Companilactobacillus allii: one gene and its partner. Each later gene encodes a partner of the first gene's protein in a complex. Links are inferred from orthologs where the notes say so. Each region holds a gene or a part of one and is shown in the gene's direction. Other genes may lie near its edges. The genes, in order: dnaB and dnaG.

The links.
Region 2: the proteins of dnaB (region 1) and dnaG are in contact, whole or in part, in a crystal structure (PDB 2R6A), measured with the Geobacillus stearothermophilus proteins. The link is inferred for Companilactobacillus allii from one-to-one orthologs. Residues at the interface, in WP_033016901.1 of Geobacillus stearothermophilus: Ser13, Glu15, Ala16, Gln18, Glu91, Leu92, Asp94, Ala95, Val96, Pro97, Thr98, Ala99, Ala100, Asn101, Tyr104, Tyr105, Ile108; in WP_049624496.1 of Geobacillus stearothermophilus: Lys456, Leu457, Leu458, Pro459, Ala460, Asn463, Ala464, Leu467, Leu535, Leu536, Ile537, Ala538, Gln544, Glu545, Asp548, Tyr549, His552.

What each region holds. Positions count from the first base shown.
Region 1 is NZ_CP019323.1:619,831-628,512, forward strand. Bases 5,791-8,682 are described here. They hold dnaB (replicative DNA helicase), read left to right. Parts: upstream 5,791-6,492; coding sequence 6,493-7,872; downstream 7,873-8,682. Other genes in these bases: BTM29_RS02990 (DHH family phosphoesterase), read left to right, coding at 5,791-5,985; rplI (50S ribosomal protein L9), read left to right, coding at 6,031-6,486; BTM29_RS03005 (adenylosuccinate synthase), read left to right, coding at 8,040-8,682. Outside these bases: gyrA (DNA gyrase subunit A), read left to right, coding at 1-2,463; rpsF (30S ribosomal protein S6), read left to right, coding at 2,664-2,954; ssb (single-stranded DNA-binding protein), read left to right, coding at 2,991-3,575; rpsR (30S ribosomal protein S18), read left to right, coding at 3,595-3,831; more of BTM29_RS02990, read left to right, coding at 3,976-5,790. UniProt on the Escherichia coli protein: The main replicative DNA helicase, it participates in initiation and elongation during chromosome replication. Travels ahead of the DNA replisome, separating dsDNA into templates for DNA synthesis.
Region 2 is NZ_CP019323.1:1,931,771-1,940,531, forward strand. Bases 5,791-8,761 are described here. They hold dnaG (DNA primase), read left to right. Parts: upstream 5,791-6,351; coding sequence 6,352-8,172; downstream 8,173-8,761. Other genes in these bases: glyS (glycine--tRNA ligase subunit beta), read left to right, coding at 5,791-6,271; rpoD (RNA polymerase sigma factor RpoD), read left to right, coding at 8,193-8,761. In the rest of the region: BTM29_RS09560 (PhoH family protein), read left to right, coding at 1-483; rRNA maturation RNase YbeY, read left to right, coding at 495-965; BTM29_RS09570 (cytidine deaminase), read left to right, coding at 989-1,390; GTPase Era, read left to right, coding at 1,393-2,304; DNA repair protein RecO, read left to right, coding at 2,304-3,062; glyQ (glycine--tRNA ligase subunit alpha), read left to right, coding at 3,298-4,209; more of glyS, read left to right, coding at 4,202-5,790. UniProt on the Escherichia coli protein: RNA polymerase that catalyzes the synthesis of short RNA molecules used as primers for DNA polymerase during DNA replication.

The sequences.
Region 1 (8,682 bases):
CGTGCACTTCCAGATGTACGTGATGGATTAAAACCAGTTCATCGTCGTATCTTATACGGTATGAATGAATTAGGCGTTACACCTGACAAGCCATATAAAAAGAGTGCCAGATTCGTTGGGGATATTATGGGTAAGTATCACCCACATGGGGACTCAGCCATATACGAGTCAATGGTTAGAATGGCACAAGATTTCAGTTATCGTTATCCATTAGTTGATGGACACGGAAACTTTGGTTCTATTGATGGTGATCCGCCTGCTGCTATGCGTTATACCGAAGCTCGTATGAGCAAAATGGCAGTTGAAATGTTGCGTGATATCAACAAAGATACCGTTGACCTTGTTCCCAATTATGATGGTGAAGAAAAAGAGCCAATGGTCTTGCCAGCTCGTTTCCCTAACCTTTTAGTGAATGGTGCAACCGGAATTGCCGTTGGTATGACAACAAATATTCCATCACATAATTTAAAAGAAGTTATTGATGCGCTACATATTTTGATGCGCAACCATGACGCTACGATTGCTGACTTAATGAAGGTTATCCCAGGACCTGACTTCCCAACTGGTGGAATCATCATGGGTAAATCTGGAATTAGAAAAGCTTATGAACACGGAAAAGGAACCATTATGCTCCGTGCCAAAGTAGACGTTATAACTAAGAAGAACGGTGCAGAACAAATCATCGTTACAGAGTTACCATATATGGTAAATAAGGCTAACTTAGTAGAACGTATCGCCGAACTTGCTCGTGATAAGAAGCTTGAAGGTATCACTGACTTAAATGATGAATCCGATCGTGAAGGTATGAGGATCGTCATTGATATTCGTCGTGATATGAGTGCTTCAGTTGTTTTGAATAACTTGTACAAGTTGACGCAACTACAAATTTCTTATGGTATCAATATGGTTGCAATCGTTGATAAAACACCTCGTGTTCTATCACTTAAAGAAGTCTTGTTGTATTACTTGAAGCATCAAGAAGTTATTATTAGACGTAGAACTGAATATGAATTACGCCGAGCTCAGGCCCGTGCACATATTCTTGAAGGATTGAGAATCGCACTTGATCATATTGATGAGATCATCAAGGTCATCAGAGGTTCTCAAACATCTAGTGTTGCCAAACAAACATTGATGGATCGTTTCGAATTATCTGACAAACAATCACAAGCTATCTTGGATATGCGTTTGGTTCGTTTGACAGGCTTGGAACGTGAAAAGGTTGAAGCAGAATACCAAGATCTATTAGTAAAAATTGCTGAATACAAAGATATTTTGGCAAAACCAGAACGTGTTGATAAGATCATCTATGATGAATTGCTTGAAATTCAAGAAAAATTCGGTGATCCTAGAAGAACTGAAATCCGTGCTAGTGAAGTTGCTAATATCGAGGATGAAGATTTAATCGAAGAAGAGAACATTCTAGTTGTCTTGACACACAAAGGTTATATCAAGCGTTTGTCCACGGATGAATTCCGTGTTCAAAATCGTGGTGGCAGAGGTGTTCAAGGAATGGGTGTTCACGATGATGACTTCATCGAACACATGATTTATACATCAACTCATGATCGTCTATTATTCTTTACTAATACTGGTAAGGTATATAGGACTAAGGGGTATGAAGTTCCTGAATATGGTCGTACTGCTAAGGGAATTCCAGTTATTAATTTATTGAACATTGAAAAAGGTGAGACGATTCAAACGGTTATTAACGTTGATCGAGATGTTGACCGTGAGAACTCATACTTATTCTTTGTTACTAAATTTGGAACTGTTAAACGTACACCAGTGACTGATTTTGCTAATATCAGACATTCCGGACTACGTTCTATCACTCTAAAAGATGGGGATGAGCTTGATAATGTCTTCTTAACTAACGGAGATAAAATCATCTTTATCGGAACACACAAGGGTTACGCTGTAACCTTTAGAGAAAGCGACGTCCGTCCTATGGGAAGAACTGCGGCTGGTGTTCGTGGAATTAAACTACGTGAGGAAGATTACGTTGTTGGTTCATCTATCGTTGAAAAGGGTGAAGAGGTCCTAACTATTTCTGAAAAAGGTTATGGTAAGAGAACTTCTGTTGACGAATATCCTGTTAAAGGACGTGGTGGTAAAGGTATTAAGACTGCTAACGTTACAGAGAAAAATGGCCCTATAGCCGGTGTTACAGCTGTTGATGGTGATGAGGATATTATGCTTATTACTGATAAAGGTGTAATGATCCGTTTTGGCGTTGATAGCGTGTCACAAACTGGACGTGCAACTTTGGGTGTTAGATTGATCAAGGTTGATGATAATTCGATCGTTTCAACTATGGCTAAGATCCAAGAAGAAGAAGTAGAGGAAAATGAAGAGACATCAACTGATGTTAATACTGATTCCAATACTGAGACAATTTCTGAAGAAACAAAATCAGATGATGATTCTAGCGATGAGACATCTGATGGTGACAATAATTAATTAGAAGCAAAAAAACGTTTCTGCGTAATTTGATTATGTATCGTTCAGGATACGTGTCAGGCAGAAACGTTTTTTATTGAAATTTATTATGGTATTCACTGAAAGTTTATGATAAAATTTAACATTGTGAGTATAAAATGTAGTTAATTTATGCTCCTTGTTCTTTCAGTAGAACCATTAGACCATAAGGAGGTGCAGTTATGACACATTACGAAATTACATATATCATCAAACCTGATATTGAAGAAGAAGCTAAGAAGACTCTTATTGATCGTTACGACAAGATCATTACAGACAACGGCTCATCCGTAATCGACTCAAAAGACTGGGAAAAGAAACGTTTAGCATACGAAATCGCTAATTACAAAGAAGGTATTTACCATATTGTAAATGTAAATGCTGAAAATGATGACGCTATCAACGAATTCGACCGTCTAGCAAAGATCGATGAAAACATGCTACGTCACATGATTATCAAACGTGAAGACTAATTTGTTTCACGTGAAACACTTTAAGGAGGCAGACATATGATTAATCGAGTTGTATTAACTGGACGCCTGACACGTGATCCTGAACTAAGATACACGTCTAGCGGGGCTGCCGTTGCTAGTTTTACAGTAGCAGTAAATAGAACATTTACTAATGCTCAAGGGGAACGTGAGGCTGATTTTATCAACTGCGTTATCTGGAGAAAATCTGCTGAGAACTTTTCAAATTTCACTAATAAGGGTTCACTTGTTGGAATAGATGGACGTCTTCAAACACGTTCATATGAAAATCAACAAGGTCAAAGAGTCTATGTAACCGAAGTTGTTGTTGAAAACTTCTCATTGCTAGAATCAAGATCCGAAAGTGAGAAGAGAAATACTGGTTCATCAAATAATAATTTTGGTGATAACAATAAGAGCAACAACAGTAATCCCAATCAAGCTCCATATAATAATCAACAAAATCAATCAAGCCAGTCGCCTTTTGGCAACAACAATTCAAATAATAACAATAATCAATCTAACAACAATAATAACAACAGTAACAACTCAAATAATATGAGCGATCCATTTGCTGACAACAGTAAACCAATCGACATATCAGATGACGACTTACCATTCTAATATAGAAGGGATGACTAAAATGGCACAACAAAGACGTGGCGGACGTAGAAGACGTAAAGTTGACTTCATCGCAGCTAACCATATCGATTATATCGATTACAAGAACACAGACTTACTTAAGAGATTTATCTCAGAACGTGGTAAGATTTTGCCAAGACGTGTTACAGGCACAAGCGCAAAAAACCAAAGAAAGCTTACAATCGCTATCAAGCGTGCAAGAATTATGGCTTTATTACCATTCGTTGCAGAAGACTAATTTTAATTAAGTGTCGAGACTTTTGTCTCGGCTTTTTTTTTACTTAAAAATCCAAAAGATAGTTATTATATCTCGGTATTATTTTCTCAATAAATAGTTGTCGGCTGTGATAAAATTAAGAGGTATATCTAAGAGGGGACTAATATGAAAAAGATAAAATCTAATTTGCGTTTCTTCCTTTCTCGAGTTGATTACTCAACACAATTAACGGCAATCTCATTAGTTGTTATGTTGATTTCAATATTTGTAGTTGGACTGATACACGGCTCTATAAGCGGTTACATTCAGTCTCTATTAGTCGTTATTGCATTTGTCTTATTTGTATACTTATTTTTACTTCTAGGAGAAAAAGCTGGTAAGTATACTAATAACTTGCAGTATCGAATTGACCGAGGAACGGATAACAGTTTTGTCGAGTATCCGTTGGGAATTATGCTTTATGATGATGATAAACAAGTACAGTGGGTGAATCCTTACTTTGTTGAGAAGACAGGAATTGAAACTGTATATAGTACTAATATCTCTGATATTTCATCCGAATTAACAACATTTGTTGATAGTGACGATGAAGAGGACGAACATGGTAAATACCGTACGATCCAAATCGGAGATAAGTATTACTTGGTACAGGTCCAAACTGAATTGAAAGTTATCTATTTTATGGATATTACTCATTATTCAAAAATTGAGAAACGATATGAAAAAAATCGTTCAGTTATAGGACAAGTCTATCTAGATAATTATGCTGAAATCACGCAATCAATGAGTGATCGAGATATTTCTAATTTGGATAATTATGTTACTAACGAACTATCCAATTGGGCATCTAGAGAGCAGATGTTTTTGAAACGTATCGATGATGATCATTTCTTCATTGTTGCTTACACTGGTAAGATTTTTAAGATGGAAGAAAATGGATTCAAAATCCTTGATATGATCCGAGAATATACATCGCAGCAAAATGTTCCATTGACCTTAAGTATGGGATTTTCCTACGGGGTCGATGATTTGAATTCATTGAATGATGAAGCTCAAAAGAATCTTAATTTGGCGCTTGGCCGTGGTGGAGATCAAGTTGTTGTCAAAGAAATCGGACAAAAAGCCAGATTTTATGGTGGTAATACCGACCCTATGGAAAAGAGAACACGAGTTCGTGCTAGGATGATCAGTGAAGCTCTTCAAGAATTGTTGAAGGATAGTGATCAAGTCATCGTAATGGGACACTCACATCCAGATATGGATGTGGTTGGTTCGTCTCTTGGTATTAGAAGAATTGCCTTGATGAATAATACGCCATGTAAAGTGGTTATTGATCCCAAAACAATTCATACAGATGTCAGTCGTTTGTTGCAATTGATCAATAAGGATCCAGCTATTAAAGATGATATTGTGACTCCAGAGGAATCTTTGAATCTTAGAACACCAAATACTTTGATAGTTATGGTCGATCACTCTAAGCAAAGTATCTCGATCAATCCCAACATGTTCAACTTACCAAATGAAAAAGTTGTGGTCATTGATCATCATAGACGTGGAGAAGAGTTCCCAGAGAATCCAATGCTGATTTATATCGAGCCATATGCGTCATCTACTAGTGAATTGATTACTGAAATGTTAGAATATCAACCTAAGAATAAAAAGGCTATAGAAAAGATTGAGGCTACTTCACTATTAGCCGGAATTACCGTGGATACTAAGTCATTTTCATTAAGAACAGGTACTAGAACGTTTGATGCCGCTAGTTACTTACGTTCTGTTGGTGCGGATGAAGCCTTGATCCAGAACTTATTGAAGGAAAATATCGACAGTTTCATCCAAAGAAATCATTTGATCGAAACTATAACAATGGTCGGTGGTAATATGGCGGTCTGTTTTGGAGAAAATGATCGTTCATATGATCCAGTTATCGTTGCTCAAGCAGCGGATACATTGTTATCATTGAATAATGTTGAGGCATCGTTTGTTATTAGTAAAAGACCTGACGGACGAGTTGGAATCTCTGCAAGAAGCTTAGGTAAAATAAATGTCCAAGTTATTATGGAAAAACTTGGTGGTGGTGGTCACTTAACTGATGCAGCAACACAAATTGCGGATGCTACAGTTGACCAAGCTAAGGATCAGTTGATCGATGTGTTATCTGATTACCAGAAATAGAGAGTGAGAACTCTCTTTGTATTCTAAATATATGGAGGATTTATTATGAAGGTTATCTTTACTCAAGATGTTAGAGGAAAAGGCAAAAAAGGTGAGGTTAAAAACGTTGCCGCAGGATATGCTCAAAACTTTTTAATTAAAAATAATAAGGCTATTGAAGCAACTAAGGCTAACATGGCTAAATTGTCAGCTGAACACAATCGCGAAGAAAAGGATTTCCAGGCTGAATTAGAAGAAGCTAAGAAGTTCAAGGCAGAAATTGAAAAAGATACTACAGTTGTAGAGATTCAATCCAAAGCTGGAACTGATGGAAGATTATTTGGTTCAGTTACTACTAAGAAAGTTGCTGAAGAACTTGATAAGCAATATGGAATGAAGGTCGACAAACACAAAATGGAACTCCCAGAAGGAGCTAAAGCACTTGGCTACATAAATGTACCAACAAAGATTTTTGATGGTGTAGAGGCTACTATAAGAGTACATATAGTTGAAAAGAGCTAGTATTGAATGAATAATGATATAAATACACGGATACCGCCCAATGACAAGGATGCTGAACAAGCTGTCTTAGGGGCGGTATTTCTAAGTCAAGATGCATTAGTTGAATCAATGGAATACGTCGAGTCAAAAGACTTTTACCAACATGCTAATCAATTGGTATTCCAAGCCATGGTCAATTTGAATGACCGTGAAGAACCAGTCGATGTTGTGACGGTTCAAAATGAATTAGATAAGATGAATCAAATAGAAGACATTGGCGGAGTTGGCTATCTAGCTGACTTGGCCAATGCTGTCCCAACAGCTGCTAACACGGCTTACTATGCAAAAATCGTTAAGAATAAAGCCGTCCTAAGAAGATTGATCAATGCTGGTACAGAAATTGTCAGCCGTAGTTTTGAAGAGGACGACGATCTTGATACTATTATTGATAAATCTGAACGTGACATTATGGAAGTGTCAGAGAATCGAAGTAACAAAGGATTTCGTAAAATTTCAGATGTTGTTAAGTCATCGTTTGAAGAAATCGATAAGTTATATGATCAAGATACAGATGTCACAGGATTATCAACTGGATATAAAGATTTGGACGCTTTGACAACTGGTTTACATAAAGATGAGCTAGTCATACTGGCAGCTCGTCCTGGTATGGGTAAAACAGCCTTTGCACTGAACTTGGCACAAAATGCCGCAACTAAGGATCAAGCTACAGTAGCGATATTCTCACTAGAAATGGGTGCGGAACAGTTAGTTAATCGTATGCTTTGTTCAGAGGGAAGTATTGACGCTAATGCACTTAGAACCGGACAATTAGATGAGAATCAGTGGAATAGTTTAGTTGTGGCGATGGGAAGTTTATCAAAGACAAATGTCTATATTGATGACACTCCAGGTTCAAAAATGACTGAAATAAGATCAAAATGTCGAAGACTTTTAAAAGAAACCGGCAAACTTGATTTGGTTATCATTGATTATTTACAATTGATCGAAGGTACCGGTCAAGAGAATAGACAACAAGAAGTGTCTGTTATTTCCCGTAATCTAAAAAAATTAGCAAAAGAATTACATGTGCCAGTAATCGCGCTATCACAGCTTTCCCGTGGTGTTGAAGCCAGACAAGATAAGAGACCGATGTTGTCAGATATCCGTGAATCTGGTTCAATTGAACAGGACGCTGATATTGTTGCCTTCTTATATCGAGATGATTATTATCGAGATGAAGATGGTGATGGTGAAAATAGTGAACCCGAAAATCAAGAAGACCAAGATGTCGGCGAAGTTGAAGTTATCGTCGGAAAAAATCGTTCAGGTCCAAGAGGAACGGCAAAGCTATTGTTCGTGAAATCGTATAATAAGTTTTCGTCGATAGCCAACATACCCGAAAACTAGAGCGTGTCGAAAGACGGTAGCTCCTGAGCATTACCTAACTGCTGATGGTATCAACGAAGTTGGTGCAATCAGTAGTTAAGTAAGCGCAGGGAGTTGTCTTTCGTAAACGCGTTTACACCACTAACGAACAAATCCCAAAAAACAAAGTGCAAGAGGAGAAATTGGATATGACAACAGTTGTTGTAGTAGGAACCCAATGGGGCGACGAAGGTAAAGGAAAGATTACTGATTACTTTAGTGGAGAAGCTAATATTATTGCTAGATATCAAGGTGGAGACAATGCAGGTCATACTTTGAATATTGATGGACAAGTTTATAAATTACGATCAGTTCCATCAGGTATTTTATATTCAGATAAAACTAGTGTTATTGGTAACGGAGTAGTTTTGAACCTTGAATCTCTAGCTGATGAATTGAAACGTTTGAACGAACAAGGTGTCAATACAGACAATTTGAAGATCTCAAATCGTGCTCAATTAATCCTTCCTTACCATATCCAATTAGATAAGTGCCAAGAAAAATCACGAGGTAATTCTAAAGTTGGTACTACTAATCGTGGTATTGGACCCGCTTATATGGATAAAGCTGCCCGTGTTGGTATCAGAATGGCAGATATTTTGGATAAAGATATCTTTAAAGCAGAACTAGAAGAAAACCTTAAACAAAAAAATGAAATGTTCACTAAGATTTATGGTGTTGAAGCCATGAAGTTTGATGATATTTTTGATAAATTTTATGAAATCGGACAAAGCTTGAAGGATCGTGTGATTGATACTTCAGCTTACTTAAATAAAGAATTAAAAGCTGGCA
Region 2 (8,761 bases), 1.3 Mb from region 1 along the record:
GTCCTTACTAGACCTGCTGTTGAAGCGGGTGAAAGTTTGGGATTTTTGCCGGGCGACTTAAAGGAAAAGGTCGATCCGTACTTGCGTCCCATTTATGACGCATTATACGCAATTATGGGAGCAGATCACACAGGTCGCCTATTGGAACGTGGAGTTATTGAAATCGCCCCTCTAGCTTATATGAGAGGGCGTACGTTGGATGAATCATTTGTTATACTAGATGAGGCTCAAAATACCACTAGAGAACAAATGAAGATGTTTTTAACACGTTTAGGATTTGATTCCAAGATGATAGTGAATGGTGATATTTCTCAGATTGATCTACCACGTAATTCTCGTAGCGGATTAATTCAAGCTCAGAAAATATTGCAAAATTTACCACACGTACAATTTGTTGATTTCACTTCCGCTGATGTTGTTAGACATCCAGTAGTAGCCGAGATTATTGATGCGTATGATGATTCTGATAAAATTGAAAAATAACGGGGATAAGTATGGATTTAGAAATTTATAATGATGATAAGTTAATCGATCAATCACGTGTTGATTGGGTCAATGATATTGTGAAGTTTACTTTTGACAAATTAGAATTAAAAGATGACACTCAATTATCAATTCATTTTGTTACAAAAGATAAAATTCATGAAATTAATAAAGAATATCGTGATACCGATAGAGCAACTGACGTAATTAGTTTTGCCATTAATGATGGAGAGGATTCATTGAATTATTTGGAAGAGCAAATTCCTGATTTGCCATTGGATCTTGGAGACTTATTTATAAGTGTTGAAATCGTTGATGAACATGCTAAAGATTACGAGCATTCATTTGATCGTGAATTAGGATATACGATTGTGCATGGGATTCTTCATTTAAACGGTTATGATCACATAAAACCAGAAGATGAAAAGGTCATGATTGGTTTACAAGAAGAAATTCTTAGTGCGTATGGATTACAAAAATAGCAATTAAATAGGAGACTGGGTCAGTGGAAATTAACGAACAAGAATTATTTGATATAGCATATAAAGCCATGGATCATGCGTATGCACCGTATTCAAATTATACAGTCGGTGCAGCTATTCTATGTGATGATGGAAAAATTTATTCTGGTGTTAATATAGAAAATGCTTCATATGGATTGACCAATTGTGCTGAAAGAACAGCTATATTCAAGGCTGTATCTGTTGGTGCTAAGGAAATAAAAGCTATTGCAATCGTTAATGGAACTTCAGATATGTCTAAACCTTGTGGTGCATGTAGACAAGTTATGAGTGAATTTATGAAATCAGATGCACCAGTATTCTTAGCGAATAACGTTAACGAGTATAAAGAGTTTAAATTTAGAGAAATTTTACCACTGGCATTCAGTGATGAGGATATGGATTAATTATGGATAATAAAAATTTTCGTTCAGGATTTGTAGCAATTGTAGGACGCCCCAATGTTGGTAAATCAACATTTATGAACCGTATTATTAAAGAACAAATTGCAATTACTTCACCTAAAGCACAGACAACTAGAAATAAGATACAAGGTATTTTTACGGATGAAAAACGTCAAATAATCTTTTTGGATACACCCGGAATCCATAAGCCACACAATGGTTTGGATCAATATATGGATTCAGCAGCTACTTCTGCATTAAAAGAAGTTGATGCAGTATTATTTATGACAGAGGCTGGACAATCAGCTGGACCTGGAGACAAGTTCATTATTGAAGAATTGAAGAAAGTTAAGGCACCAGTATTCTTGATTCTGAATAAAATTGATATGATCAACCCAGATGATATGGCTCCACAAATTAGTGAATATTCACAATTAATGGACTTCTCTGAAGTTGTACCAATCAGTGCAACAAATGGTAATAATGTCGATGAATTGATTGATTCCTTAACGAAGGTATTACCAGTCGGACCACAATATTATGATGATGACCAAATCACTGATCATCCAGAATACTTTATCGTTGGTGAGCTTATTCGTGAGAAGATACTTGAGGATACACGTGATGAGATTCCTCATACTGTTGCTGTAATTGTTGAATCAATGAATCAACGTACGGCGGCTGGTAAACTTCAAGTTGAAGCAAGTATTTATGTTGAAAGAGAAAGCCAAAAGCCAATTATTATTGGTAAAGGTGGTAGTATGCTTAAAAATATTGGTATTGGTTCACGTATTAAAATCGAGCACTTATTAGGTGAAAAAATCAATTTGAAGCTTTGGGTAAGAGTTAAGAAAAATTGGCGTGATGATCCATTATTCTTGAATCAGGCTGGATATTCGGTTAAGGATCTTAAGTAATGCATCAAAATGAAACAAACTTTTTTGGTATTGTTGTTCGTAGACAAAGGTATAGGGAAAAAGATGCGCTAGTCACGATTCTTACTAAGGAATATGGTTTTAGAACTTTTTTAGTTCGAGGAACACAAGGATCAAAGTCTAAGATTTCTGGCTCAGTTATTACATTTTCATATGGTGATTATACTGGAGTGGTTAGAGACGAAGGTCTATCTTATTTGAATTCTGCTAGTAATATTAAACAGTTTGATGAGATAATTCAGGATATCGAATTAAATGCGTATGCCACCTTTCTTTTTGACTTATTGCACAGTGCATTTATAGACTCACCGTTAACAGATGAGTGGTATAGGGATACGTTCAAGGCACTATTGTATATTGAGAATGGATTCGATCCACAAATAGTTATTGATATTATGCAAATGCATTTATTGCAGGTGTTTGGTGTACAACCCAATATGGATTCTTGTGTTGTTGGTGGTGAGACAGAGGGAAGATTCGACTTTTCAGTTGTTTTAGGTGGAATTATTTGTTCAAAGCATTTTGACACAGATATTCATCGATTGCATGTACCTGAACGAATCGTTTACTTTTTAAGATTATTTAGTAAAATCGGTCTTGATCAAATTGGTAAGATTGAAATCAAGAATAACAATAAAGATATGATTCAAGGTGCTATCGATTCTATTTATCTTGGTTCAGTGGGATATTATCCTAAAAGTAAGAAATTTATTGATGATATGAAAACGTGGCGTATTTGATACGTTTGTATAATTGACAATATTTTTAAAATTGCTATAATTAATTCTATGAAAACAGCGATGCGGGATGGTGAAAGCCGCTACAGTTTCAATGGCTAATGGTTATTTAATTTTTTAATAAAAGAGCAGGACTAAAGTCCTGAATTAGGGTGGAACCGCGAAATTATTCGTCCCTTGCTAGGTAGACAACTATACCTTGCAAGGGATTTTTTGTGCTTACCCGAAGGGAGACAGTATGGCAAAAGAATTAAATGTACAAAATATGATATTGACACTTCAAAAATTTTGGGGTGATAAAGGTTGCATGTTGATGCAAGCTTATGATACAGAAAAAGGTGCCGGAACTATGAGTCCTTATACGTTCTTGCGTGCAATTGGACCAGAGCCATGGAATGCAGCTTATGTAGAACCTTCAAGACGACCAGCAGATGGTAGATATGGTGAAAACCCTAATCGTTTGTACCAACATCATCAATTTCAAGTTGTTATGAAACCAGCTCCTGAGAATATTCAAGAATATTATCTAGATTCACTACGTGCACTAGGCATTGAACCTTTGGAACATGATATTCGTTTCGTTGAAGATAACTGGGAGAACCCATCAATGGGTTGTGCCGGTGTTGGTTGGGAAGTTTGGCTTGATGGTATGGAAGTTTCACAATTTACATACTTCCAACAAGTCGGCGGTCTAGCATGTCACCCTGTAACAAGTGAAATCACATATGGTGTTGAACGTTTAGCTTCATACATTCAAAATGTTAATTCAGTTTATGATCTTGAATGGGGTGATGGAGTACTTTATGGTGATATTTTCAAAGAACCAGAGTATGAGCATTCAAAGTATTCATTTGAGGAAAGCAATCAAGATATGTTGTTTAAATTCTTTGATGAATATGAAAAAGAAGCAAATCGTTTAATGGACTTAGGACTAGTTCACCCAGCTTACGATTATATTTTGAAATGTAGTCACACATTTAATTTGTTGGATGCCCGTGGAGCTGTCTCTGTTACTGAAAGAGCAGCATTCTTATCACGTATTAGAAAAATGGCACATAAAGTTGCAAAGGCATTTGTTGAAGAACGTAAGAAGCGTGGTTTCCCATTATTGGCAAATAGCGATGCAGTAAAGGAGAATGAAAATGACTAAAAATTACTTATTAGAAATCGGTTTGGAAGAAATGCCTGCCCATGTTGTAACTAACAGTGTTAATCAGTTGGCACAAAAGGCCGCAAAATTCTTAAAAGAAAACCGTATTTCATTCTCAAACATCGAAAAATACTCAACACCAAGACGTTTGGCAATTATTGTTAAGGATATTGCTGAAAAACAAACAGATATTGATATTAAGGCAAAAGGACCATCAAAGAAAATTGCACAAGATGCCGATGGTAATTGGACAAAGGCAGCTCAAGGATTTGCTCGTGGTCAAGGAATGACTACTGATGATATTTTCTTTGAAGAATTAAAAGGGGTCGAATATGTTTATATCCAAAAGCATGAAGCCGGTAAGAATGTTGAAGATGTCTTATCTGAAATTACTGATGTAATCAAGTCACTAACATTCCCAACTAGAATGCACTGGGGTTCATATGATTTTGAATATATTCGACCAATTCACTGGTTAGTTTCGTTATTGAATACTGAAGAAGTTCCTTTACAAATTTTGGATGTTAAGTCTGGTCGTATGACACGTGGACATCGCTTCTTGGGTGAGGATATCGAAATAGATGATGCTATGAACTATGTTGAAAAACTACGATCACAATTTGTTATTGCTGATGCCAAAGAACGTAAGGATATTATTTCAAATCAAATTAAGACGATTGCAAATGATAACGACTGGGTTGTAGATATAGATGCTAATTTGCTTGAAGAAGTAAATAATTTGGTTGAATTCCCAACAACCTTCCATGGATCATTTGATAAGAAATATTTGGAGATTCCAGAAGAAGTTTTGATCACTTCAATGAAAGATAATCAAAGATATTTCTATGTTAGAAATCATCAAGGAAGTTTGGAACCATACTTTATTTCAGTTAGAAATGGTAATTCTGAACATATTGAAAATGTTATCAAAGGTAACGAAAAGGTTCTTGTTGCTAGATTGGAAGATGCTGATTTCTTCTATAAAGAAGATCAAAAGAAGACCATTGCTGATTACGTTGAAAAGTTAAAGACAGTTAATTTCCACGTTAAGATCGGTACGATGTTTGAGAAGATGGAGCGTGTACATCAAATTTCAAATCATTTGGCTGAATTATTTGGATTGTCAGCTGAAGAAACAAAAGACGTTTTACGTGCTAGTGACATTTACAAGTTTGATCTTGTCACAAATATGGTTGATGAATTCCCAGAATTACAAGGTGTCATGGGTGAAAAATATGCCAGCTTGATGGGGGAAGATGACGCTGTAGCGAAGGCTGTAAGAGAACACTATATGCCAATTTCAGCTGAGGGTGGCTTACCTGCAACTAAAGTTGGAGCAACATTGGCCATTGCCGATAAAATTGATTCACTTATAACATTTTATGCTGTTGATTTGATACCTAGTGGTTCAAACGACCCATACGCATTACGTCGTCAAGCCTACGGTATTGTTAGAATTTTGAATCAATATCAATGGTCATTAAATCTTGATGATTTACAAAGTTATTTAAAGAGTAATTTAACAGTTCCAGAGAAACTAGACTTGAGTGCACATACTAAGGATATTGATAAGTTTATGATTGATCGTGTACGTCAATTACTTGGTAATACAGATGTTAGAAATGATATCGTCGATGCTGTTATTAACGGCTCAGATGTTGATCCTATTATTATGATCAATACAGCCAAAGTATTGCAAAAACACGTTTCTGACGATGATTTCAAGGAAGTAGTTGAAGCACTTGGACGTGTGGTAAATCTATCTAAGAAAGCTAAGTTTGATTATAGTGATGATTTAGCTCTTAATGAATCGTTATTCGAGAATCCGTCAGAATCAGCATTGAATAATCAGGTTCAAGAGATTATCAAAGCAGGTAATTTTGATGCTGAAGCACTATACGAAAAACTCGCATCACTGAAGCCAGTTATTGACAGTTACTTTGATGAGAATATGATTATGGCGAAAGACGCTGAAGTTAAAAATAATCGTCTTACACAATTAGTTATTGCAAACCATTTAATTGCAAAATTGGGAGATTTGTCTAAAATTGTAGTTAAGTAAGCAAATAATTGTAATTGCGCTAACAATGTGATATATTATAGTTCACTGTTTTTATATGTATATTTGAGGAGGTGACGGCCATGGCAACTCGGATTCCACAGGAATTTATTGATGAAGTTACCTCAAAAACCAACATTGTTGATGTAATTAGTAAATATGTACAGTTAAAGAAATCAGGTAAAAACCTATTTGGATTGTGTCCTTTTCATGAGGAAAGAACACCATCTTTTTCAGTTGCTGAAGATAAACAGATATTCCATTGTTTTAGTTGCGGTCGTGGTGGAAATGTCTTCAAATTTATTATGGAAATTGAAAGTAAGAGCTTCCCTGAGTCTGTAATAGAAGTTGCCCAGATGGGTAACATATCTGTACCAGATCAATATCAAGTTAGTGATAATAATTATCAAAGTTCCGATAGTCAAACTTTAATAAAAATGTATGAGGAAGCAGCAAAGTTATATAGTCATATTTTGTTAAAGACAGAGAATGGAACACCAGCTTTAAAGTATTTAAATGGCCGTGATCTAGATGATAAGCTTATTGAAACCTTTAATCTGGGTTATGCACCGAATAATTCAAATCTCTTGCTCCAATTCTTCAAAAATCGTAAGATTGATGACTCAGTATTAAGAAAATCTGGATTATTTGCTGAAAATCAAGAAGGTGAATTGTTTGATCGGTTTAGAGACCGTGTAATGGTTCCAATTACGGATGAGTCAGGTAATATCATTGCTTTTTCAGGAAGAATTTTGAATAAAGCCGATGGTGTTGCCAAGTATATGAACAGTCCGGAAACGTCTATTTTTAATAAGAGTAAGGCACTGTTTAATCTCAATAATGCTAAAAAGACGATTCGAGATAATAAAAATGTAATTTTATTTGAAGGATTCATGGATGTAATTAGTGCTTATAAATCTGGAGTTACAAATGGTGTTGCCTCAATGGGAACTAGTTTGACTGATCAACAACTTTATACTTTAAGTCGATTGACCGACCAAATCAATATTTGTTATGACGGAGATGATCCTGGTGTAGAGGCTACTTATCGTGCGGTTACGCAATTAAACGATGATCGTTTTTCTTACGGAGTCATAAGTGTTCCGAATAAAAAAGATCCAGATGAGTATATTCGTAGTGAGGGTGGCGAGGCGTTTAAGAACTTAGTTAATAACGGAGTGCAAACTCCAATGAGTTTTTTACTTAATTACTTCAAGAGAAACTATAATCTCAGCAATGAACACGATCAAATTGAGTTCCTTAATCGTTCATTGAATGAAATAGTTAAGTTACAATCGCCAGTCGAAGTTGATATGTACGTTGGTAGAATTGCGGATGAAATGAATGTTTCAAAGGAATCTATCAATAAAGAACTTGATACACTTAGACGTAGAATGGCAATTAAACGCCCGGCTAATAATAATAGAAATGCAGAAAAAGCAGTACTTGAAAAAGTGACTGCGACTGTGCATTCCAATTATGATCGAATTGAAAAATCTGAACGTTGTTTGTTGTATTGGGCAATTAATTTTCCAGAGATTAGAATCAACCTCAAGGGGAATGGTTTCAACTTTGTCCATGTTAATTATCAAAGCCTTTTTAACTCACTGCTTTCATATGGGGAACAAAATGATGCAGAAGAAATCAATATTTCTGATTTTATGAATGTTCTCGATAACGATGAGAAGAATCTTTTAGCAGAATTGGAGATGATGCCAATGCCCGCCGAGTATAGTGATCAAGAGATTAATGATTATGTTAATAATATTAATAATTCGGATTTAGAGACAAAGGTTTCCGATATTAATCATCAATTGAAACAGGCTGCAATGGTAGGTGACAATAAATTACAATTAGAACTGACGAAGCAACTGATTGATGTTAGAAGATTGTTAAGTAATTAAAGCATACTGGAGGAATATACATGGCAACTAAAAAAACAACAGTATCAAAAGAACTAAAAACTGCTACAAAGAAGCTAGTTAAAGATCTTAAGAAAACTGGTTCCATTACAGAAGATGATCTACAAGAAAAGATTATCAAGCCTTACAAACTTAAAGGTGAAGCTTTAACTAATTTTATAAGTGAACTTGAGGACCAAGGTATTGGTGTTGTTGATAAAAAGGGTAATCCAAGTAAACTTTCTCTTTTGAAAGAAAAAAAGGAAGCAGAAAAGAGTCCTAAAAAGAAAAATGATACTACTGCCCCAACTGATATTAAGGTTAATGATCCAGTTCGTATGTATTTGAAGGAAATTGGCCGTGTTCCGTTGCTTAATGCCCAACAAGAAGTTGATCTTGCTTTGAAAATCGAACAAGGGGATGAGGAGGCTAAACAAAGTTTAGCCGAAGCCAACCTTCGTTTAGTTGTTTCCATTGCCAAGAGATATGTAGGCCGTGGTATGCAATTTCTTGATTTGATTCAAGAAGGTAACATGGGTCTAATGAAGGCCGTTGAAAAATTCGATTATCGCTTAGGATTTAAGTTTTCTAC